Regions from separate parts of the Klebsiella sp. KE9456 genome, predicted to be linked through region 2. Evidence: predicted binding sites of a transcription regulator. Region 2 holds the regulator's gene; the other holds the start of a gene.
What was found. Region 2 encodes sigma-54, which starts transcription at its own class of promoters, with help from an activator protein. Its sites were predicted from a motif close to GTTGGCACANNTTTCGCTNT; they were not measured.

Region 1: a site for sigma-54 is predicted at 3,693-3,712, ahead of glnA (glutamate--ammonia ligase). Genes of this name have one in related genera too.

Annotation. Positions count from the first base shown of each region.
Region 1 covers NZ_JBDYQK010000022.1:12,017-23,861, forward strand. Annotated here, with positions in the region: gene glnG (nitrogen regulation protein NR(I)) at 1-951, opposite strand, end outside; gene glnL (nitrogen regulation protein NR(II)) at 960-2,009, opposite strand; gene glnA (glutamate--ammonia ligase) at 2,196-3,605, opposite strand; gene typA (ribosome-dependent GTPase TypA) at 3,984-5,807, shown strand; gene ABK821_RS19950 (oligogalacturonate-specific porin KdgM family protein) at 6,164-6,865, opposite strand; gene ABK821_RS19955 (helix-turn-helix transcriptional regulator) at 7,461-8,000, shown strand; gene ABK821_RS19960 (YicC/YloC family endoribonuclease) at 8,173-9,036, opposite strand; gene rph (ribonuclease PH) at 9,160-9,876, shown strand; gene pyrE (orotate phosphoribosyltransferase) at 9,941-10,582, shown strand; gene slmA (nucleoid occlusion factor SlmA) at 10,871-11,467, opposite strand; gene dut (dUTP diphosphatase) at 11,644-11,845, opposite strand, start outside.
Region 2 covers NZ_JBDYQK010000021.1:51,341-63,185, reverse strand. Annotated here, with positions in the region: gene ABK821_RS19715 (calcium/sodium antiporter) at 1-552, shown strand, start outside; gene kdsD (arabinose-5-phosphate isomerase KdsD) at 549-1,553, shown strand; gene kdsC (3-deoxy-manno-octulosonate-8-phosphatase KdsC) at 1,568-2,134, shown strand; gene lptC (LPS export ABC transporter periplasmic protein LptC) at 2,131-2,706, shown strand; gene lptA (lipopolysaccharide ABC transporter substrate-binding protein LptA) at 2,675-3,220, shown strand; gene lptB (LPS export ABC transporter ATP-binding protein) at 3,227-3,952, shown strand; gene rpoN (RNA polymerase factor sigma-54) at 4,000-5,433, shown strand; gene hpf (ribosome hibernation promoting factor) at 5,456-5,743, shown strand; gene ptsN (PTS IIA-like nitrogen regulatory protein PtsN) at 5,810-6,298, shown strand; gene rapZ (RNase adapter RapZ) at 6,344-7,198, shown strand; gene npr (PTS phosphocarrier protein NPr) at 7,195-7,467, shown strand; gene mtgA (monofunctional biosynthetic peptidoglycan transglycosylase) at 7,527-8,252, opposite strand; gene elbB (isoprenoid biosynthesis glyoxalase ElbB) at 8,249-8,902, opposite strand; gene arcB (aerobic respiration two-component sensor histidine kinase ArcB) at 9,136-11,475, opposite strand; gene ABK821_RS19645 (TIGR01212 family radical SAM protein) at 11,568-11,845, opposite strand, start outside.

The sequences.
Region 1 (11,845 bases), on a different contig from region 2:
ATCCTCCCGCCGCTCGCGCAGCGGTGGGAGATGGACGCGAATGACGTTCAGGCGGTGGAATAAATCCTCACGAAATTTGCCTTCCTGCACGCGTAGTTCAAGGTTCTGGTGGGTGGCGGCGATGATACGCACATCCACTTTCACCGGAGCATATCCGCCTACGCGATAAAACTGACCGTCAGCCAGAACACGCAGCAGACGTGTCTGTACGTCCAGCGGCATATCGCCGATTTCGTCAAGGAATAACGTGCCGCCATCTGCCTGTTCAAAGCGCCCCTGACGCACGGTATTCGCACCGGTAAAAGCGCCTTTCTCATGGCCGAAAAGTTCTGATTCAATCAAATCCTTCGGGATAGCCGCCATATTTAGCGCAATAAACGGGGCCTTCGCGCGCGGACTGTGGCGGTGCAGCGCATGGGCGACCAGCTCTTTACCGGTACCGGATTCTCCGTTGATCAACACGCTGATTGACGAGCGCGACAGGCGGCCGATAATGCGAAAAACATCCTGCATCGCCGGCGCTTCGCCGATAATATCGGCTGTCGGGCTATTCATCGGCGTATTACGTGGCTGCTGCTGTTCCTGATAATGGCTAATCGCGCGATCAACCAGCGCTACCGCTTCATCAATATCAAACGGTTTCGGCAGATAATCAAAGGCGCCTTGTTGATAGGCGCTAACCGCGGCGTCCAGATCCGAATGCGCTGTCATGATGATGACCGGGAGCATCGGATGACGCTGTTTAATCTGCTTTAGTAGCGCTAACCCATCCATCCCCGGCATACGGATGTCAGACAGCAGAACATCCGGGGTTTTGGTGGTGAGGGCATTAAGCACCTCGTTGCCATTTTCAAATGTTGTACAACTCAAGCCTGCCCCGGTGAGCGCGCGTTCAAGCACCCAACGGATGGAGCTATCGTCGTCAACGATCCAGGCTATCCCTCGTTGCATAAACACCTCTACTTCCGAATAGGCAGGTACACCGAGAATTCGGTATGCCCTGGCCAACTGGTAAATTCAATTTTGCCGGAGTGCTGATCGATAAGGCTGCGGGCAATAGACAGGCCGAGTCCGGTGCCGCCTTCACGCCCGCTAACCATCGGATAAAACAGCGTATCTTGTAAGTGGGATGGGATCCCTGGACCGTTATCTTCAACATCAATGCGTGCGGCGAGGCGGTAACGCACGCCGTGCAGAGTGAGCTGGAAGGCTGTTCGGGTGCGCAGGGTGATCTCACCCCCTTCCGGTCCCAGTGCCTGTAGCGCATTGCGCACGATATTTAGCAGCACTTGTTCAATTTGATCCGGGTCATGCGGGAGTTCCGGCAGACTCGGGTCATAGTCGCGAACCAGTTTGACGTTATCTGGCAACTCCATCGATACCAGCTTTACCACCCGCTCAGCAACTTTGTGGATACTTTCTGTTACGTGCATCCCCGGATGCTGTGGTCCCAGCAGACGGTCGACCAGATTTCTTAACCGATCGGCCTGTTCAATAATAACTTTGGTGTATTCCGTCAGCGTTGGATCGGGCAACGCTTTGCTCAGCAGTTGCGCCGCGCCGCGCAACCCTCCCAGCGGATTTTTAATCTCGTGGGCCAGACCGCGCACTAAATCTCGTGCGGCGACCTGTTGGGCTTGCTGAAGCTGTTCCTGGCTCAGGCGACGCTGATTATCCATTGGGGCCATTTCCAGCAGAATAAAGCCTTCTGGCAAACGTTGCGCAGTCAGGGAAAGGATGTGCGAGCGTCCGTCAATAACCAACGTCACTTCGTTATCGGTAAATCCCTGACCCGCCGCCAGGCTCTCTTGCATGAGGCCGATATTCAGCGAGAAATAGCTCAACAGCTCTGGAAGTGGCGTACCAAACAGCTTGCGTGAACTTTGCGCCAGCAACTGCTGCGCCGCTGGGTTCGCGTAATGAACTTCCAGGTCATCGTTGACCAGTAAGATACTGTTGATTAAAGAGTTAAGGATCTGCCCAGCATCGGGCAGTGTGCCTGTTGCCATCTGACAGTCTCCTGAAAAAGGTGCACTATTTTAGTGCATTATAGCTTTTTATAAATAAAAAGCTCATGAGATCAGCGTGTTGGTGGAGAAAAAAGCCCATCCTGAGATGGGCTGAAGTTTCCACGGCAACAAAACATCCCTGGTACTCCACGCCACAACACGGAACGCCAGGGATTTACAGCAAAATTAGACGCTGTAGTACAGTTCGAACTCAACCGGATGCGGAGTCATACGCACGCGGTCGTTTTCCCCAGTACGCAGCGCAATGTAAGCATCAATGGCGTCGTTAGTGAATACGCCACCGGCGGTCAGGAATTCACGGTCTGCGTCCAGCGCATTCAGTGCTTCTTCCAGAGAGCCTGCAACCTGTGGGATCTCGTTCGCTTCTTCTGGCGGCAGATCGTACAGGTTTTTGTCCATAGCTTCGCCCGGATGGATTTTGTTCTTGATTCCGTCAAGACCGGCCATCAGCAGAGCGGCAAAGCACAGATACGGGTTGGCTGCCGGATCCGGGAAACGAACTTCGATACGGCGCGCTTTCGGCGAGGTAACTACCGGAATACGGATAGACGCGGAGCGGTTACGGGCAGAGTAAGCCAGCATAACCGGCGCTTCGTAACCCGGGACCAGACGTTTGTAGGAGTTGGTTGTCGGGTTAGACAATGCGTTAATCGCTTTAGCGTGTTTGATAACGCCGCCAATGTAGTACAAGGCTTCTTCAGACAGGCCTGCGTATTTATCGCCGGAGAACAGGTTTACGCCATTTTTAGACAGCGACATGTGGCAGTGCATACCGGAACCGTTATCGCCGAACATCGGTTTTGGCATAAAGGTGGCGGTTTTACCGAAGCGATGCGCGACGTTGTGCACAACGTATTTATAGATCTGAATTTCGTCCGCTTTTTTGGTCATGGTATTGAAGCGGGTAGCGATTTCGTTCTGACCGGCAGTCGCCACTTCGTGGTGATGAGCTTCAACAACCAGGCCCAGCTCTTCCAGAATCATACACATGGTAGAGCGGATATCCTGAGAAGAGTCTACGGGTGGAACCGGGAAGTAACCGCCTTTCACGCCAGGACGGTGACCTTTGTTGCCGCCTTCATATTTGGTGGCAGAGTTCCATGCGCCTTCGATATCATCAATAGCAACGTGGGAACCAGAGATGGACGCACCAAAACGGACGTCATCGAACAGGAAGAATTCTGGTTCTGGCCCGAACAGTACGGTGTCAGCAATGCCGGTGGAACGCAGATATTCTTCAGCACGCTTAGCAATGGAGCGCGGGTCGCGGTCATAGCCTTGCAGGGTGCCTGGTTCCAGGATGTCGCAACGGAGGATCAGGGTCGGTTCTTCATAGAACGGGTCGATCAGCGCGGTGGTCGCATCCGGCATCAGAACCATGTCGGATTCGTTAATACCTTTCCAGCCGCCAATCGAGGAGCCATCAAACATTTTGCCTTCTTCGAAGAATTCGGCATTTACTTGATGAGAAGGAATAGTAACGTGCTGTTCTTTACCTTTGGTATCGGTGAAGCGGAGATCGACAAACTTCACTTCATGCTCGTTCAGCATCGTCAAAACGTGTTCAGCGGACATACTTAAACTCTCCCGGATTGGTCATTGTCGTCGTGGAAACGAAACTTTCTAACTACTTAAAAGTGGCGTTGTTGCCTTAAAATATACAAAGCGAAATCTGTGCCAACTTTTAAATTGCCCCCAAAAGGCGTTATCATGCACATCATCGTGCAAAAGGGTTGCACCAAAATGAATACATTGCACCAATATAGTGCTTTTGCGTGAGCATGAAGCACTTTTTTGGTGCAAAATAATTTTAATAGCCCTTTTAACGCTCCGTGAAAGCGATCACAAAGAATCTCTGCAATACTTGTTTGCGGAGGATGTTTGTGATCCTGTTTTGTAGCGCGATTAATCCGTGTACAATAACGCGCTATTTCTAATGCCTGAGGCAAAGTTGTGATCGAAAATCTGCGTAATATCGCCATCATCGCGCACGTCGACCATGGTAAAACTACCCTGGTTGATAAGCTGCTACAGCAATCCGGTACGTTCGACGCGCGTACTGAAGCACAAGAACGAGTGATGGACTCCAACGATTTGGAGAAAGAGCGTGGGATTACTATCCTCGCTAAAAACACCGCTATCAAATGGAATGATTACCGTATCAACATCGTTGATACCCCTGGGCACGCCGACTTCGGTGGTGAAGTTGAACGTGTTATGTCCATGGTGGATTCTGTGCTGCTGGTGGTTGACGCCTTTGATGGCCCGATGCCGCAGACGCGCTTCGTCACCAAGAAAGCTTTTGCCTATGGTCTGAAGCCGATTGTTGTTATCAACAAAGTTGACCGTCCTGGCGCGCGTCCGGACTGGGTTGTCGATCAGGTATTCGACCTGTTCGTTAACCTCGACGCAACCGACGAACAGCTGGATTTCCCTATCGTTTACGCGTCGGCGCTGAACGGTATCGCCGGTCTGGATCACGAAGATATGGCGGAAGACATGACTCCGCTGTATCAGGCGATCGTTGATCACGTCCCGGCGCCGGACGTTGACCTGGACGGCCCGCTGCAGATGCAAATCTCTCAGCTGGACTACAACAACTACGTTGGCGTTATCGGTATCGGCCGTATCAAACGCGGTAAAGTAAAACCGAACCAGCAGGTCACTATCATTGATAGCGAAGGTAAAACGCGTAACGGTAAAGTCGGTAAAGTTCTGACCCACCTGGGCCTGGAGCGTATTGACAGCGACCTTGCGGAAGCAGGCGACATCATCGCGATTACTGGTCTGGGCGAACTGAACATCTCTGACACCATCTGCGATACGCAGAATGTTGAAGCGCTGCCGGCGCTGTCTGTTGATGAGCCGACTGTTTCTATGTTCTTCTGTGTTAACACCTCTCCGTTCTGCGGTAAAGAAGGTAAGTACGTGACCTCGCGTCAGATTCTTGACCGTCTGAATAAAGAGCTGGTACACAACGTTGCGCTGCGCGTTGAAGAAACTCCGGATGCAGACGCATTCCGCGTTTCTGGTCGTGGTGAGCTGCACCTGTCTGTGCTTATTGAAAACATGCGTCGTGAAGGTTTCGAAATGGCGGTTTCCCGCCCGAAAGTTATCTTCCGCGAAATCGATGGCCGCAAGCAGGAGCCGTTCGAAAACGTGACGCTGGACGTTGAAGAGCAGCACCAGGGGTCTGTGATGCAGGCACTGGGTGAGCGTAAAGGCGATCTGAAAAACATGAATCCGGATGGCAAAGGCCGCGTACGTCTTGACTACGTGATCCCAAGCCGTGGGCTTATCGGCTTCCGTTCAGAATTTATGACCATGACCTCCGGTACCGGTCTGCTGTACTCCACCTTCAGCCACTACGATGACGTTCGTCCGGGTGATGTGGGCCAGCGTCAGAACGGTGTACTGATCTCCAACGGTCAGGGTAAAGCCGTCGCGTTCGCCCTGTTCAGCCTGCAGGATCGCGGTAAGCTGTTCCTCGGCCACGGTGCAGAAGTTTACGAAGGCCAGATTATCGGTATTCACAGCCGTTCTAACGACCTGACGGTAAACTGCCTGACCGGTAAGAAACTGACTAACATGCGTGCGTCCGGTACTGACGAAGCAACAGTTCTGGTTCCGCCGGTTAAGATGACCCTGGAGCAGGCTCTGGAGTTCATTGATGATGACGAACTGGTGGAAGTGACCCCGACTTCTGTCCGTATCCGTAAACGTCATCTGACCGAGAACGACCGTAAACGCGCTATGCGTGGGGCGAAAGAAGAGTAATTAAACGGATTGTTGCCAAAGCCGCTGATAATCAGCGGCTTTTTTATGGGTTTTAGGTATGGCGATTAGCGTTTATGTTATAGGGACTAATTATATCGTATCAGGGGCGTTACCTGTTTCTTCACTGTGACTATTTGACGTAATTATTTTATGCAGTTTTTACTGCGGGGTTAACGTATTGTTTGTCACCAGGTTTACGCAATACGGTATTCGTAAATCATTTTACACTACTACGCTATTGATTATTTGAGGTGGTTTCAGCGAAAGACCAGGATAAATACGGGTAAACCTATGAGTGAGATTTATTATTGAAACAAGGGCTCAGAGAACCCTTGTTGATAATTTTTCTTTTTTTATCAGAAAGAATATTTTACACCCACACGATAACGTGTTTGTCTTTCATCTGTGGTTTTACTGCCAGAGACATTACCGATTGCCATATAAGGCGACCAGTTCTTGTCGAGTTTATAGGTTAGTTTGAAATCATGAGTCCAGTCATAGCTTTCATTATTCGCTAACACTACGCCTGCAGAGTTTGCTTTTTTATAGTCCAGCTCATAGTCAAGTTGATAATCTTTCAGAAATTTCCATGAAATAACGCTGGTCAGGTTATAACCATTTTCTGATGTATCTTTGGATGTTCCTATATTTCCTGAATTACGCTTGTAGTAGGGGCGATAACGTAGAGATGCGCTGATATCGTCACTTAAATTAGCTTTGCCACGGAGATAAGGGCGATAATTGTTTGACGATGAACTGGTATCTAGTGAGAACCCGGGCTCAATCTGGAATGTTTTATTAATTTTATAGACATAGCTTGCCACGACTTCGGTGCCATTACTGACGGTTTCATCAAAGGCTTTATCTTTATCCTGCGAACCTTTCCATTTACCTTCCAGTGACAATCCAAATCCATTAGCAAAACGGTGTGACATCAATAATCGATCTTTATGATTATTACCGCCGCTATCGTTCATTTCGTGACGATAATCGAAGGTAACGGCATGTGCAGCAATACTCATGAAGGGTACAGTAAATAATAGTAATGAGCGCAACATAGAAGCCTCTACTTTTATAGTCCAAAGGTATGATAAGATCTTCACTGGTCAGCAGTGTGATCGATAAAATAATTTGGCGTGTGGTGCCGGGTGCCTCCCGGTGAATTGGGCGCTGATTTTCCAATTCGTCCATAAAAACGAAACTTCATAGAGGATTATCTCATGTCAGCATGACCCCGCCGCTTAGGGGGATTCACCACACATAATTCTTTTTGTAAGACTTATCATAATTCAAAAATTATCATGGAATGTACTTTTACATAAAATGAAATACTGTTTTGAGACTTGGATCTGACTATTGAAATATGTTGAAATTATTTTAATATATATCATATAAAGATAATCCTAATAATTAATTCGATTAAAATCATGTAGTTATAATTTAAATTTGATTTTTTCATCTTCTTTTGGCGTCAAAAGCAAAGATATGTAATAGTTATCAGATAAGTTTATTCCTAAATGAAAACAACATCTGATGATAGATATGCCGTAAACTTGGACGACGATATCCTTGGGGAGAGGGTGGCACCATTTGTGGCTAAACGAAATGCTGTAGGCTGGGCAATAACATGATCGTAATCTCAGGACTATCAATATGACTATCTATGGAAAGGATTGTTTTTTCATCTATGGAATAGAGAAAATTCTGAAGCAGTTACGCCATGAACAAAACGTTAGCGTAAGCGCAGATTGGCCATATGTGTATTGCACCGCTGGAATGGATATTCAGGAGACGTATTCTCTGTTCTTCACCACAACGCCGATGCACTACTCAGTATTTATCACTTCGGAACGGTATTTTGATTCTATCAATCGCCTTTTCCCGGGGTTGGTGAAGTTGTGCCTCCCGGAAAGAGTGAAAGTGGCAGAACTGAAGCAGGCTTTGTGGGTGATGTGCTTATTATCTGCACAAAATCAAAAATCAAGTTATCTTCCTGATACGTTTAAATTTACCAACGCTGAACACCAAATTATGAAGCTTATCATGCGTGGGCACTCGCTGGATGATATTGCCCAAATCCGCGGCGTCAGTCCTACAACAATAAGCGTTCAACGCAACGGCCTGATGAAACGTACGGGAACGAAAAGCCTTCAGGAGCTATGTTCTGTCTATGCCGCGATGCGTACCAACTAATCATACTGTTCAGCATGCGACTGGTTATCAGGATCAGCGGTTTGTGAAATGACGTTAAAGGTCTGTTCGCAGAGAGAGAATGCGCTTAAGGCAGCTAAATATCCGACCGAATCGTGAAATGTTATGGCCTCAACAGGCCCGATATTGCTCGGGCTTGTTGGTACGGGGGAATTTACTCGATATTCTGGATCTGCTCGCGCATCTGCTCGATCAACACTTTCAGCTCAATGGCAGAATTGGTCACTTCGGCATTAATTGATTTAGACGCCAGCGTGTTCGACTCGCGGTTGAACTCCTGCATCATAAAGTCGAGACGGCGCCCGACCGCTTCTTTCTTCTTCAGGATATTCCAGGTCTCTTTCACGTGCGCTTCCAGGCGATCCAACTCTTCGGCGACATCAATACGCTGTGCCATCAGTACCAGCTCTTGTTCCAGGCGGTTGTTTTCCAGTTGTACTTCCGCATCTTCCAGCCTGGCGACCAGACGATCCCGCTGCCATTGCAGTATTTCTGGCATATGGGCGCGTACTTTAGCGACTTCAGCCGTCACGCCTTCCAGACGCTGTTCGATAAGCGCTTTCAGCGCCTGGCCCTCGGTTTCCCGCGCGACGATAAAATCATCCAGCGCGCCATTGAGTGCGTTGAGGATTTCGGCAGTAATCGCGTCCAGATCCTGTTCATGGGCAGACATGACGCCTGGCCAGCGCAGGATATCGACCGGATTGATCTCGCCTTCATCGCTCTGCATTTTTACCCAGTTGGCGGCGTTAACCAGCTGCTTTGCCAGTTTTTCGTTCAGAATCAGCTCGCCCTGGGCGCTCGGATCCTGCTCAAAACGCAGAGTACACTCGACTTTGCCGCGGGTCAGACGGGCGCGAATACGCTCGCGCACCACAGGCTCCAGGCTACGGAACTGCTCCGGCAGACGGAAATAAGTTTCCAGATATCGTTGGTTTACCGAGCGCAGTTCCCACGCGGCGCTACCCCATTCACCCTTGATTTCACGCCGGGCATAGGCGGTCATACTGCGGATCATAGACGTTCCTGTTTTTTAACGGAGAGTGAGGGGATTATAGCTTTCGAGGCCTGATGAGGATAGGAATAAGCATGTATTATCCGTATAATGCGCAGCCACATTCGTTTCAAGCCGGAGAATATTATGCGTCCAGCAGGCCGTAGCGCTAATCAAGTACGCCCAGTCACCCTGACCCGTAACTATACGAAACACGCTGAAGGCTCCGTGCTGGTCGAATTTGGTGATACCAAAGTGCTGTGCACCGCCTCTATTGATGAAGGCGTACCGCGTTTTCTGAAAGGCCAGGGCCAGGGCTGGATCACCGCGGAATATGGCATGCTGCCGCGCGCTACCCACACGCGCAACGCCCGTGAAGCGGCGAAAGGCAAGCAGGGTGGCCGTACAATGGAAATCCAGCGCCTGATCGCCCGCGCACTGCGTGCAGCGGTTGATCTGAAAGCACTGGGTGAATTCACCATTACGCTGGACTGCGACGTACTGCAGGCCGACGGCGGTACGCGCACGGCGTCTATTACCGGTGCCTGTGTGGCGCTGGCTGATGCGCTGAATCGGCTGGTCGCCGCCGGTAAGCTGAAAACCAACCCGATGAAGGGCATGGTTGCGGCGGTATCGGTGGGTATCGTCAATGGCGAAGCGATTTGTGATCTGGAATATATTGAAGATTCTGCAGCGGAAACCGATATGAATGTGGTGATGACAGAAGATGGCCGCATCATTGAAGTGCAGGGCACGGCGGAAGGCGAACCGTTCACGCATGAAGAGCTTCTCACCCTTCTGGCACTGGCCCGAGGGGGGATTGAATCCATTGTCGCGACACAGAAAGCGGCGTTAGAGAACTAGTTTTTAAAGCGACTGAAAAGTCGCTTTTTTTTGTCCATCAAAAAGCAAGATGAGGAGCGAATCCATGAAACCGTATCAGCGCCAGTTTATTGAATTTGCGCTTAACAAGCAGGTCCTTAAATTTGGCGAATTTACGCTGAAATCCGGGCGTAAAAGCCCCTATTTCTTCAACGCCGGCCTGTTTAATACCGGGCGCGATCTGGCACTGTTAGGGCGTTTTTATGCCGAAGCGCTGATGGACGCCGGGATTGATTTTGATCTGCTGTTCGGCCCTGCCTACAAAGGTATTCCGATTGCCACCACCACGGCGGTTGCGCTGGCTGAACACCATGACCGCGATCTGCCATACTGCTTTAACCGGAAAGAGGCCAAAACCCACGGCGAAGGCGGTAATCTGGTCGGAAGCCCTCTGCAGGGCCGCGTAATGCTGGTGGATGACGTTATAACCGCAGGCACCGCTATACGTGAGTCAATGGAGATTATTCAGGCCAACGGCGCCGAATTAGCCGGGGTGCTGATTTCTCTCGACCGTCAGGAACGCGGACGCGGCGATATCTCTGCGATTCAGGAAGTTGAACGTGACTACGGCTGCAAAGTGATTTCCATCGTGGCCCTGAAAGACCTGATTAGCTATCTGGAAGAAAAACCGGAAATGGCCGAACACCTGGCATCGGTTCGCGCCTATCGTGAGGCGTACGGAGTATAAGCATCGTCCCGGCAGGATAATCCCTGTCGGGATTCATCACAGTTTTGCCATACGCATACAGCGAACAGACAGCAGTGCCGCCAGCGATAGACAGGCGATGACGCGCTTATCGTTTATGCGCGGGGAGTGCGGCATTCCGGCAGTGAAAGGGTGTTGCCAGTGGCGTTTTGTTGTCAGGAACAAGAAACGATAAAAAGATATTTTGTGAGGGAGCGTGTCGGGAACCTCACTGGTGTGATGACTTGACATTCAAGATGAACATGCAGCCTTTTGGGCTGCATAGTGGGGTTACTGCAACTGGGCGGCGACCAACGGCCAACGCGCCTCGAAATCGTCCGTCGGGCGATATTTAAACTCGCTGCGTACAAAGCGAGACAACATCCCTTCGCAGAAGGCCAGCAGCTGGCTGGCCAGCAGAGCTTCATCGACGGTATAGCCTTCGCCTTCACGCATTTTCTTCTCACGCATGACCTGACGCAACTGTACTTCAATGCGCTCGAACAACTGATTGATGCGCCCCTGAAGCCGATCCTGTTCAAACATCAGCGCATGGCCAGTCAGAATCCTCGTGAGCCCCGGATTACGTTCGCCAAACCCAAGAATCAGCAGAACAATCAGGCGCAGGCGCGATGAGGTATCTTTTTCATCTTTTAAAATTAAATTGATGCGCGTAATCAGACTGTCCTCGATAAACTCGATCAGGCTGTCAAACATGCGGGTTTTGCTGGGAAAATGCCGATACAGAGCTGCTTCGGACACGCCAACAGACGCCGCCAGTTTTGCTGTGGTGATGCGTTGACTCCCGTCGCTGGATTCAAGCATTAACGCCAGAGATTGCAGTATTTCTTCGCGACGATTCCTTTTCGCAGTTTGTTTTTCTGCCATGTTTTAAAATACCCCTGAAAAAAGCACTTGCCAGGCAGGCATCCACAAAGCGACCGCAAGCTGTTGCCTGCGGTGATGTTATTGCATTATTTCGCATTTGGAATGCAGGTTGCACGTCATTCTTCAGACCGCCCTCCGCGGGCGTTATCCCGGAATGATTTTGTGTATCACAGGGCTTATTTACGCCCGGAGTGACCGAAGCCACCTTCGCCACGATCGGTGGCGTCAAACTCTTCCACCAGGTTGAATTCCGCCTGTACAACAGGCACAAACACCATTTGCGCGATACGCTCGCCAGGTTCGATAGTGAAACGCTGCGGGCTACGGTTCCAGACGGAAACCATCAGTTGACCCTGGTAATCAGAATCGATAAGTCCC
Region 2 (11,845 bases):
ACCCTTAAAATCGCCCGTCTCGCGGAACGTCAGGGTAGCGATAGCCTGACCCGCGAACAGCTGGCGGAGCTGCCACGTGAAGGGTCGCTTCCCGTCGCCTTGCTTTGGCTGGGCGTTGCGTTGATTGTGATGCCAATGGCCGCGCGAATGGTCGTTGATAACGCCACGGTACTGGCAAACTTTTTTGCCATCAGCGAGCTGAGCGTTGGCTTAACGGTGGTGGCCATAGGCACCAGCTTACCGGAACTGGCAACCGCTATCGCCGGGGCGCGAAAAGGTGAAAATGATATTGCTATCGGGAATATCATTGGCGCGAATATTCTTAACATTGTGCTCGTCCTCGGCCTCCCCGCGCTAATTGCCCCTGGCGCCTTCACCGCAGAGGCCTTCACCCGCGACTATGGCGTCATGCTGCTGGTCAGCCTGGTGTTTGCCCTACTGTGCTGGCGTCGTAAACAGCAACCAGGCAGGCTTGTCGGTGCCCTGTTAGTTTGCGGTTTTGTGCTTTGGTTGGCGATGCTGTACTGGACAGCGCCGCTCTTCGTTGAATGATTCGGGATAACATTATGTCGCAAACAGATTTGCCAGCGGATTTTGACTTTCAACGGGCAGGCCGTGAGGTTCTGGAAATTGAACGTGAAGGTCTGACGCAGCTCGATCAATACATTAATGAAGATTTTACCCGCGCCTGTGAGACCATTTTTCGCTGTAGCGGAAAAGTGGTGGTGATGGGGATGGGCAAATCCGGCCACATCGGACGTAAAATGGCGGCCACCTTTGCCAGCACCGGCACACCGTCATTTTTTGTTCATCCAGGCGAAGCCGCGCACGGTGATTTAGGCATGGTCACCTCACATGACGTGGTTATCGCACTGTCTAACTCCGGTGAATCCAATGAAATTCTCGCCCTGATCCCTGTCCTCAAGCGTCAGCAGGTTTCATTAATTTGCATGACCAGTCGCCCTGAAAGCAGCATGGCGCGCGCAGCGGATATTCATTTATGCGTCAAGGTCCCTAAAGAGGCGTGTCCACTGGGGCTGGCGCCAACAACAAGCACGACCGCCGCGCTGGTTATGGGCGATGCGCTCGCGGTGGCACTGCTGGAAGCACGCGGTTTTACCGCTGAAGATTTTGCGTTGTCGCATCCCGGCGGCGCGCTGGGACGTAAACTGCTCCTGCGAGTTAATGATATTATGCACACCGGCGATGAGATTCCGCACGTTAGCCTGCGCGCCACGCTGCGCGATGCGTTACTGGAGATCACACGTAAAAATCTGGGCATGACCGCGATCTGCGATGATGAAATGAACATCATCGGCATTTTCACCGATGGCGATCTACGCCGGGTATTTGATACTGGCATCGATATGCGCAATGCCAGTATTGCCGAGGTAATGACGCGAGGCGGTATCCGCATCCGTCCCGGCACGCTGGCCGTCGATGCGCTGAACCTGATGCAATCTCGTCACATCACCTGCGTACTGGTTGCTGATGGCGACCGTCTACTGGGTGTGGTACATATGCACGATCTCCTGCGCGCAGGTGTAGTGTAAGTAAGGAAAAAATAATGAATAATACTGATGCCCTGTTGACGACCTGCTATGGGCCAGTAAGCCAGGAGTTTATCGACCGGGCGGCGAAGATCCGTTTATTGATCCTGGATGTGGACGGCGTCCTGTCTGATGGCCTTATCTACATGGGCAACAATGGCGAAGAGCTGAAAGCGTTTAATGTCCGTGATGGCTACGGGCTCCGCTGTGTCCTGACCTCAGGTATTGAAGTGGCGATAATTACCGGGCGAAAAGCTAAACTGGTGGAAGACCGTTGTCAGACGCTGGGCATCACGCATCTGTACCAGGGGCAATCTGATAAGCTTTTGGCGTTTCATGAATTACTCAACAAGCTGGCTGTTCATGCAGATGAAGCGGCCTATATTGGTGACGATCTTATTGACTGGCCGGTTATGGCTGAAGTCGGTTTAAGCGTCGCGGTAGCCGATGCTCACCCCCTGCTGATCCCACGTGCGGATTACGTCACGCGTATCAACGGTGGTCGCGGAGCGGTACGGGAAGTGTGCGATTTGCTACTATTGGCGCAAGGCAAGCTGGATGAGGCCAAAGGGCAATCGATATGAGTAAAACCAGACGTTGGGTTATCATTTTACTGTCGCTGGCCGCTCTGATCCTGATTGGTCTTAACCTGGCGAGTACGGACGATACCTCCCAACAGGCGGTCAATCCTGATGAGCCAACGTATACCAGCGAGCATACCGATACTGTAGTTTATAGCCCGGAAGGCGCGCTTAGTTACCGGTTGACCGCTGAACATGTGGCGTATTTTTCCGCGCAGCAAATCTCGTGGTTTACTAAACCCGTGATGACCACCTTTGATACGAACAAAGTACCGACCTGGTCCGTCACGGCTGATAAAGCGAAGTTAACGAACGACCGCATGCTGTATCTTTACGGGCACGTTGAAGTCAATGCGCTAACAGCGGATGCTCAACTGCGCAAAATTACGACGGATAACGCCCAGATAAACCTGGTGACACAGGATGTTACCTCCGATGACATGGTGACATTGTACGGGACAACATTTAATTCCAGCGGCCTGAAAATGCGCGGGAACCTACGCAGCAAAAATGCCGAGCTGATTGAAAAGGTTAGAACCTCTTATGAAATTCAGAACAAACAAACTCAGCCTTAAGATTGCGCTCGCCAGCGCCTTACTGGCCGCCAGCTTGCCGGCACTGGCAAAAACGGGTGATACCGATCAGCCGATTCATATTGAATCCGATCAGCAGTCGCTGGATATGCAGGGCAACGTCGTGACCTTTACTGGTAATGTTGTCGTCACGCAGGGAACGATCAAAATCAATGCTGATAAAGTTGTCGTCACCCGTCCCGGCGGAGAGAAAGGCAAAGAAGTGATCGACGGTTACGGTAACCCGGCAACCTTCTACCAGATGCAGGACAATGGCAAACCAGTAAAAGGCCGCGCATCAAAGATGCATTATGAACTGCAAAATGACTTTGTCGTTCTGACCGGTAATGCCCATCTGGAACAGCTTGATAGCAATATTCAGGGTGACAAAATCACCTATCTGGTGAAAGAGCAAAAAATGCAGGCGTTCAGCAATAAAGGTGGACGTGTAACCACGGTACTGGTTCCTTCGCAGTTGCAGGACAAAGGCAACGATCAGTCAAAGAAGGGTAAGTAATTCGTTATGGCAACATTAACTGCAAAGAATCTCGCCAAAGCCTATAAAGGCCGCCGGGTGGTGGAAGATGTCAGTCTGACCGTCAACTCCGGGGAGATTGTCGGCCTGCTGGGCCCGAACGGCGCCGGTAAGACAACCACTTTCTATATGGTGGTCGGTATTGTACCGCGCGACGCGGGCAACATTATTATTGATGATGAAGACATCAGCTTGCTGCCTCTGCATGCCCGCGCCCGCCGCGGTATCGGCTACCTGCCGCAGGAAGCGTCTATTTTCCGTCGCCTGAGCGTTTACGATAACCTGATGGCCGTATTGCAGATTCGCGACGATCTCAGCAATGAGCAGCGTGAAGACCGGGCAAAAGAGCTTATGGAAGAGTTTCATATTGAGCACCTGCGCGATAACATCGGCCAGGCGCTCTCCGGCGGTGAACGTCGCCGGGTAGAAATCGCCCGCGCGCTGGCCGCTAACCCGAAGTTTATCCTGCTGGATGAACCTTTCGCCGGCGTTGACCCGATTTCCGTTATCGATATCAAACGCATTATTGAACACCTGCGCGACAGCGGACTTGGCGTACTGATCACCGACCATAACGTCAGAGAGACGCTGGCCGTTTGTGAGCGCGCCTATATCGTCAGCCAGGGGCACCTGATTGCCCATGGTACGCCGCAACAAATCCTTGAAGACGAGCAGGTTAAGCGCGTGTATCTTGGGGAAGACTTCAGACTCTGATAGGGTAGAGGTTACAGACGTTTTAGCCGGAGATATTAGCTCTGAATATGAAGCAAGGTTTGCAATTAAGGTTAAGCCAACAGCTTGCCATGACGCCACAACTACAGCAGGCAATTCGCCTGTTGCAGTTGTCCACGTTAGAACTCCAGCAAGAACTCCAGCAGGCGCTGGAGAGTAACCCGTTGCTCGAGCAAACCGATCTTCACGATGAGGTAGAAACCAAAGAGACAGAGGATCGCGAATCTCTGGATAGCGTTGACGCTCTTGAGCAGAAAGATATGCCGGAAGAGTTACCGCTTGACGCCAGCTGGGATGAGATTTACACCGCAGGTACCCCGTCAGGCAACGGGGTGGATTATCAGGATGATGAACTGCCGATTTATCAGGGGGAAACCACCCAGAGCCTGCAGGATTATCTGATGTGGCAGGTGGAACTCACCCCTTTCACTGACACCGATCGCGCTATCGCCACGTCGATCGTCGATGCCGTTGATGATACTGGCTACCTGACCGTTTCTGTTGAAGAGATCGTGGAAAGCATCGGCGATGATGAAATCGGGCTTGAAGAGGTCGAAGCCGTTCTCAAACGTGTTCAGCGTTTCGATCCCGTCGGCGTAGCGGCAAAAGATCTGCGCGACTGCCTGCTGGTCCAGCTTTCTCAGTTTGCCAAAGAGACGCCATGGATTGATGAAGCGCGACAGATCATTAGCGATCATCTCGATCTGCTGGCCAATCATGATTTCCGCACATTGATGCGCGTCACCCGTCTCAAAGAAGACGTCCTCAAAGAAGCAGTAAATCTGATCCAGTCGCTGGATCCGCGCCCTGGCCAGTCCATTCAGACCGGTGAACCCGAATATGTTATTCCTGATGTTCTGGTGCGCAAAGTGAACGGTCGCTGGGTGGTCGAACTCAATTCAGACAGCCTTCCGCGCCTGAAGATCAATCAGCACTATGCAGCCATGGGTAACAGCGCACGCAACGATGCGGACGGTCAGTTTATCCGCAGTAATCTACAGGAAGCCCGCTGGCTTATCAAAAGTCTGGAAAGCCGTAACGATACACTGTTACGCGTCAGTCGCTGTATCGTTGAACAGCAGCAGGCCTTCTTTGAACAGGGTGAAGAGTTTATGAAGCCGATGGTTCTGGCAGATATTGCCCAGGCCGTCGAAATGCATGAATCCACTATCTCACGCGTTACCACGCAAAAATACCTGCACAGTCCACGCGGTATTTTTGAGCTGAAGTATTTCTTCTCCAGCCATGTCAACACCGAAGGCGGCGGCGAAGCATCGTCGACAGCCATTCGTGCGCTGGTGAAGAAGTTAATCGCCGCGGAGAACCCCGCGAAGCCATTGAGCGACAGTAAACTCACCACCATGTTATCCGAGCAGGGTATTATGGTGGCGCGCCGTACCGTCGCTAAGTACCGAGAATCTTTATCTATTCCGCCGTCAAACCAGCGTAAACAGTTAGTTTGACCCAACCGATAAGGAAGACACTATGCAGCTCAACATTACAGGGCAAAACGTCGAAATAACCCCCGCAATGCGTGATTTCGTGAATGCGAAATTTAGCAAACTGGAGCAGTTTTTCGACAGGATCAACCAGGTCTATATAGTGTTAAAAGTAGAGAAGGTGACGCAAATTGCGGATGCCAATCTGCATGTCAATGGTGGTGAAATCCATGCCAGTGCGGAAGGGCAGGATATGTACGCCGCCATCGATGGTCTTATTGATAAGCTGGCGAGACAGTTAACAAAACATAAAGATAAACTGAAACAACACTAATTGTCCGGGCAATAGCCTGTGCCAACCGCTTACCGGCGGTTGGCAAGGCAGAGCTCAGGTGAAATTATGACAAATAACGATTCGGCTCTACAACTGAGCAACGTCCTTAACCAGGAATGTACCCGTAGCCAGGTTCACTGCCAAAGCAAAAAACGCGCGCTGGAAATCATCAGCGAGCTGGCGGCAAAACAGCTAAGCTTACCGCCCCAGGTGGTGTTCGAAGCCATTCTCACCCGTGAAAAAATGGGCAGTACCGGGATTGGTAACGGTATTGCGATTCCACATGGCAAACTTGAAGAGGATACGCTACGGGCTGTGGGCGTTTTTGTTCAGTTGGAAACCCCCATCGCATTCGATGCTATCGACAATCAACCCGTCGATCTCCTGTTTGCTCTTCTCGTTCCCGCCGATCAAACAAAAACGCATCTGCATACGCTGTCGCTGGTCGCAAAACGTCTGGCGGATAAAACCATTTGCCGTCGCCTGCGCGCCGCACAAAGTGATGAAGAGCTATATGACATCATCACCGGTTCAGGAAGCAATGATGAAGCATAACAGGAATCGCACCTTACTCTTTATCGTACTGAGGAGAAACGGTACATGGTACTGATGATCGTCAGCGGCCGTTCAGGGTCGGGGAAATCCGTCGCCCTGCGAGCGCTGGAAGATATGGGCTTTTACTGCGTGGATAACCTGCCAGTTGTACTGCTGCCCGAACTGGCACGCACCCTTGCGGACAGAAATATTTCGGCGGCCGTCAGCATTGATGTGCGTAATATGCCCGAGTCGCCGGAAGTCTTTGAGCAGGCGATGAAAAACCTGCCCGCCGAATTTTCGCCTCAGTTGTTGTTCCTTGATGCCGATCGTAACACCTTAATTCGCCGCTATAGCGATACGCGGCGCCTGCACCCGCTCTCGAGTAAAAACCTGTCGCTGGAAAGCGCTATTGATGAAGAGAGCGATCTGTTGGAGCCTTTGCGTTCCCGCGCCGACCTGATTGTCGATACTTCCGAAATGTCAGTGCATGAACTGGCTGAAATGCTGCGCACGCGTTTGTTAGGTAAACGCGAACGCGAACTGACAATGGTCTTCGAATCCTTTGGCTTTAAGCACGGCATCCCCATCGACGCTGACTACGTCTTTGATGTGCGCTTCCTGCCAAACCCGCACTGGGATCCAAAGCTGCGTCCAATGACTGGCCTCGATAAACCGGTCGCCGCCTTCCTCGATCGACACACAGAAGTTCACAATTTTATCTACCAGACCCGCAGCTATCTTGAGCTATGGTTACCCATGCTGGAGACCAATAACCGCAGCTATCTGACGGTGGCGATTGGTTGTACCGGGGGTAAACACCGTTCAGTTTACGTCGCCGAACAGCTGGCGGACTACTTCCGCTCGCGCGGTAAAAACGTGCAGTCTCGTCACCGGACGCTGGAAAAACGTAAATCATGACCGTGAAGCAAACCGTTGAGATCACCAATAAGCTGGGCATGCACGCTCGTCCGGCAATGAAATTATTCGAATTAATGCAGAACTATGATGCTGAGGTGCTGTTGCGCAATGACGAAGGGATTGAAGCTGAAGCCAATAGCGTGATAGCCCTGCTGATGCTCGACTCGGCCAAAGGGCGGCAGATTGAGATTGAAGCCAACGGTCCGCAAGAAGCTGAGGCGCTGGCGGCGGTTATCGCGCTCTTCAATGCCGGATTTGATGAAGACTAAACCCTTCGCGGTCGTTCTATGCTTACCGGGGCTGAAAGAAAATGAGAACACGGCAAGCATCAATGTAGCTTATGCTCCCGCATAAACCCCTCCCCGCCTAACTGGCGCATCTGCCGCAAAATCCACGCCTGACGGCTGCGGACGTACCCTGACGGCGCATCGACGCGAAAACGAATCGGATTTGGCAAAACCGCAGCCAACAGCGCCGCTTCAGATGCCGTCAACTTACTCGCCGGCTTATGAAAATAGCGCTGCGACGCGGCCTCCACGCCAAACGTTCCATGACCAAACTCAGCGATATTCAAATAAACGGTAAGAATGCGTTTTTTGCTCCACACCATCTCAATACCGACGGTCAGCCCCGCTTCCAGACCTTTTCTTAGCCAACTGCGCCCTTCCCACAGGAACAGGTTTTTCGCCGTCTGCTGTGACAGGGTCGATGCGCCGCGAATCCGGTTCTCATGACGCTCATTATGGGCTAACGCCTTCTCAATCGCCGGGATATCAAATCCCCAATGTTCCGGGAATTTCTGATCTTCTGCGGCAATAACCGCCAGCCCCATCCAGGGCGAAATCTGATCCATTCCCACCCAGTCGGAATGGGCAACGTACTGAAAATCGCCGGAGAGCCAGGAGCCAGCTTGCCGCTCCAGCATCACCGCAGAAAAAGGCACCGGCAGAATGCTAAACAACGCAATTCCTCCGCACCATACCGCTACACACACCAACAACAGCCGCAGCAAAAAGCGCTTAATCATCGGCAGTGGTGAAAAGCGGTATTTCATGCAGCCAGAACCAGCACGCGCGCAACCAGTTTTTCAATGCCGCTTGCCGCTTCGGCAATATTCTGCGCCAGCATATACGCCGGAGTCGTCACGACTTTGTTATCTTCATCAACCACAATATCATCGACCGGGCAAGGTACATGTTCAGCTCCCATCTCTTCTATCGCATCGGCGGTATCAAGATCGGTACCGATAGTCACGCGCAGCGGGATGGTGAAAATTTTAGCTAACAGAGCCGGAGCGATACAAATAAAGCCCAGTGGTTTACCGGCCTGATGCATTGCCAGCGCCAGCGCTTTCAGATCGCTATCAACCTCACAATGACTGCCCTGTGAGGCGAAATTGCTGAGATTCTTCGCCGCGCCAAAACCGCCTGGCACGATCAGCGCATCCAGCTCATCCGCCCTGGCAGCCGCCAGAGGCCGAATCTGTCCACGCGCAATACGCGCTGCTTCCACGAGCACATTGCGGCTTTCAGACTGCACTTCACCGGTCAAATGATTGATGACATCGGTTTGTACTTTATCAGGCGCGAAACAGATGGCCTCGGCACCGTTGCGGACGATAGCCAGTATGGTGATGACCGCTTCATGAATTTCGCTTCCGTCATAAACACCGCAACCGCTCAACACGACACCAATTCTCTTCATCACATCAGCCCCTTAGTACAAGTCTATGAAACCAGTAAAAAATTTTGATTTACTCGCTATGCTTCACATATTTTACCGATTCACGTAACAAATTATTTAAGGTTTGCTATCTTAATGAGCGAGCAAACCAAATTCTCAGGTTGCGCCGCGTAAAAAATCACTCAAATGATTCTGGCCCAACAACCCGTTCCCTGGTGTTGGCGCAGTATTCGCGCACCCCGGTTTATCCGGGGTCATTTTTTCTCCGCCGCCGCGACCCATGCTTTTAGCACGGCTACATCGCTTTGCCACTCGGATTTCATCTCTTCAACCCATTCAGCAACATTATCTGACCATGCGGGCAGATCCGGTGTTTGAATCTGCTGACCAAGCTGCTGAATGTGACGTAAGCCGATTGAGCCCGCAGCCCCCTTTATCTTATGTCCTTCATCGACAATCCCTTTTTGGTCATGCGCGGTCAGATTTGATTCGAGTACAGCCAGATAACCCGGCATCATTCTCTCAAAAACCGCCAGACCATCATTAATCAACTTTGGTCCCACCAGCGAGATGTATTGCTCAAGCATGGGAATATCCAGCACAAAAGTCGATTTATCGACATCTATAGAGGGCATCTCGTTCTCTTCCTCTTCCGGTGAATCCCAGTATTTCTTGATAATCGCGGTTAACGCCGGAACAGAGAGTGGCTTACTGAGCACATCGTCCATCCCTGCCTCCAGATACTCTTTTTTATCCTTCAGTACGTTAGCCGTGAGCGCCACCAACGGCGGAAGTTGATCAGCAGTGAAACGTTGCTTCAACTGACGAGAGATATCCAGGCCCGTCATATCCGGCAATTGAATATCCAGCAGCACCAGATCATATTCACCGGGGGTAAACATCTCCAGCGCGGCTTTCCCGGTCATAGCCACATCCACGCTGTTACCCAGTTTCTCCAGCACCGAGCGCGCGACAACCACGTTTAATTCGATATCCTCCACCAGCAGCACATTCAGTGCGGGTAATGGCATATCATCTTGCGCCAGAGTATCTTCCACTTCTTCCGCAACGGCAGGCGCATGTACGGTGAGAGTGAAGATCGCTCCCTTACCTGGCTGACTGGAAACGCAAATATCGCCCCCCATATTCCGCGCCAGGCGACGTGATACGGCGAGGCCGATGCCGGTACCGGTTGCCGGTTTGCCGCCATGGCTATCTTTGACCTGATAATACATCGCGAAAATCTTATCCTGCTCCGCTTCAGGAATGCCGATCCCCGAATCTTCCACTTCAAAGTGCAGGATATCGCCTGCATCATAGCGCACGCGAACGTTCACACACCCGCCTTGCGGGGTAAACTTCACGGCATTACTGATAAGATTCCACAAAATTTGACGCAGACGCGTACCATCGGTGATCACTTTATGCGGCAGCGGCAAGGTAGGTTCCAGCACAAATTGCAGACCTTTCTGCTGCGTCTGAAGGCCAGAGAGGTTTTCCAGATCGGCAAGGAAACCGGTGAAATCAACCGGCTGGTTGTCCAACTGAATTTTACGCCGTTCCATCTTATCCATCTCAATAATATCGTTGAAGATATTACCCAGCGTTACTGCAGAGACATGGATAGTTTTCAGGTATTTTTCCTGTTCGTCAGTCAGTTCGGTATCCAGCAGGATCCGGCTAAGCCCCACGATGCCATTAAGCGGTGTACGCAGCTCGTGACTGATTGTTGAGATGAAGGTGGTCTTATCCCGGCTGGCCCGCTCCAGCGCATCCTGGTAGCGCTTACGTTCGGTAATATCGCGACCAAACCCCATCAGCCCACGCCGTTTACCAACACGGTCATAGTACGGCACTTTACGGATTTCAAAGCAGGCTTTCCGCCCGTCCGGGTAATCCAGCCACTGTTCATAGGTCAACGAAATGTTATGACGGAAGACTTTCTCATCCGTCTCCAGCACCTTATCCGCCGCCTCTTCGCTGTATACATCCTGTGGCTTCAGGTGAATAAGCTGTTTTTCACTTTTGCCCGTCAATAGCTCCACGGCGCGGTTACAGCCGGAAAACTCTTTATCTTCATTGCGATAGAAGACCAAATCCGGTGATGCATCAAGGAAAGAACGCAGAAAAGAGGACTGCTGTTCAAGCTGAATTTGCGTCTCTTCACGCTCCTTCATTTCTATTTTCAGTTGCTCAAGCGTCGTTTCACGCTCCGCCTCGGCTTTTTCACGCTCACCGATTTCCTGATTCAGTTGAGCGATGTTGTCTTTAAGCTTGACGTTAAGATTGAGATCGCGCTCGCGCATCTCCTCCAGTTTCTCCACCAACCGCGAGAGACGCTGTCTGGACTCTTCCAGTTGCTCAACCACCACCGAGAGGAAATAGACCGCCCACGGGGTGATCAGCAGGCCAAAGAAAATGGAGCGGATAACATCAATACTTTCCACCTGGCCATGCAGCACCATCGTAACGGCCATCTGCACAACAATCGCCAGTACCACCAGCGCCAGAGCCAGTAGCATTGAAAAACGCACCAGACCCAGCTTCATCATCAGGTCAACATAATACTGCGCCAGCATACGAATTTGCTTCATAAGGAATTCCTTAGCGACAACTCCGCACAATAATACTCAATTCTGAGCAAGACGCTGTAAGTTGTGCAAAAAATGCAGAGACCCTTCATACTTCACGCGACAGGCTGGCGCCACGGCAATCCCAGCGCCGCCCCCTGAACGCCATGTTCGCGGAGATATTTATCCAGCTCAACCATTCCGGTCCAGCGATTCTCACACCATAAAGGGGCCAACAGCGTCGGACGACGGGCGCTGGCGGAAATACGGTGATAAATCACCTCAGGTGGAGTATGGCGGATCATCTCTCCAGCGATGGTCGTATAGTCGTCCAGCTCAATCCCCTTCAACCGTCCGGCCTGCCACGCCTTCGCCATGATGCTTCCCTTCACAA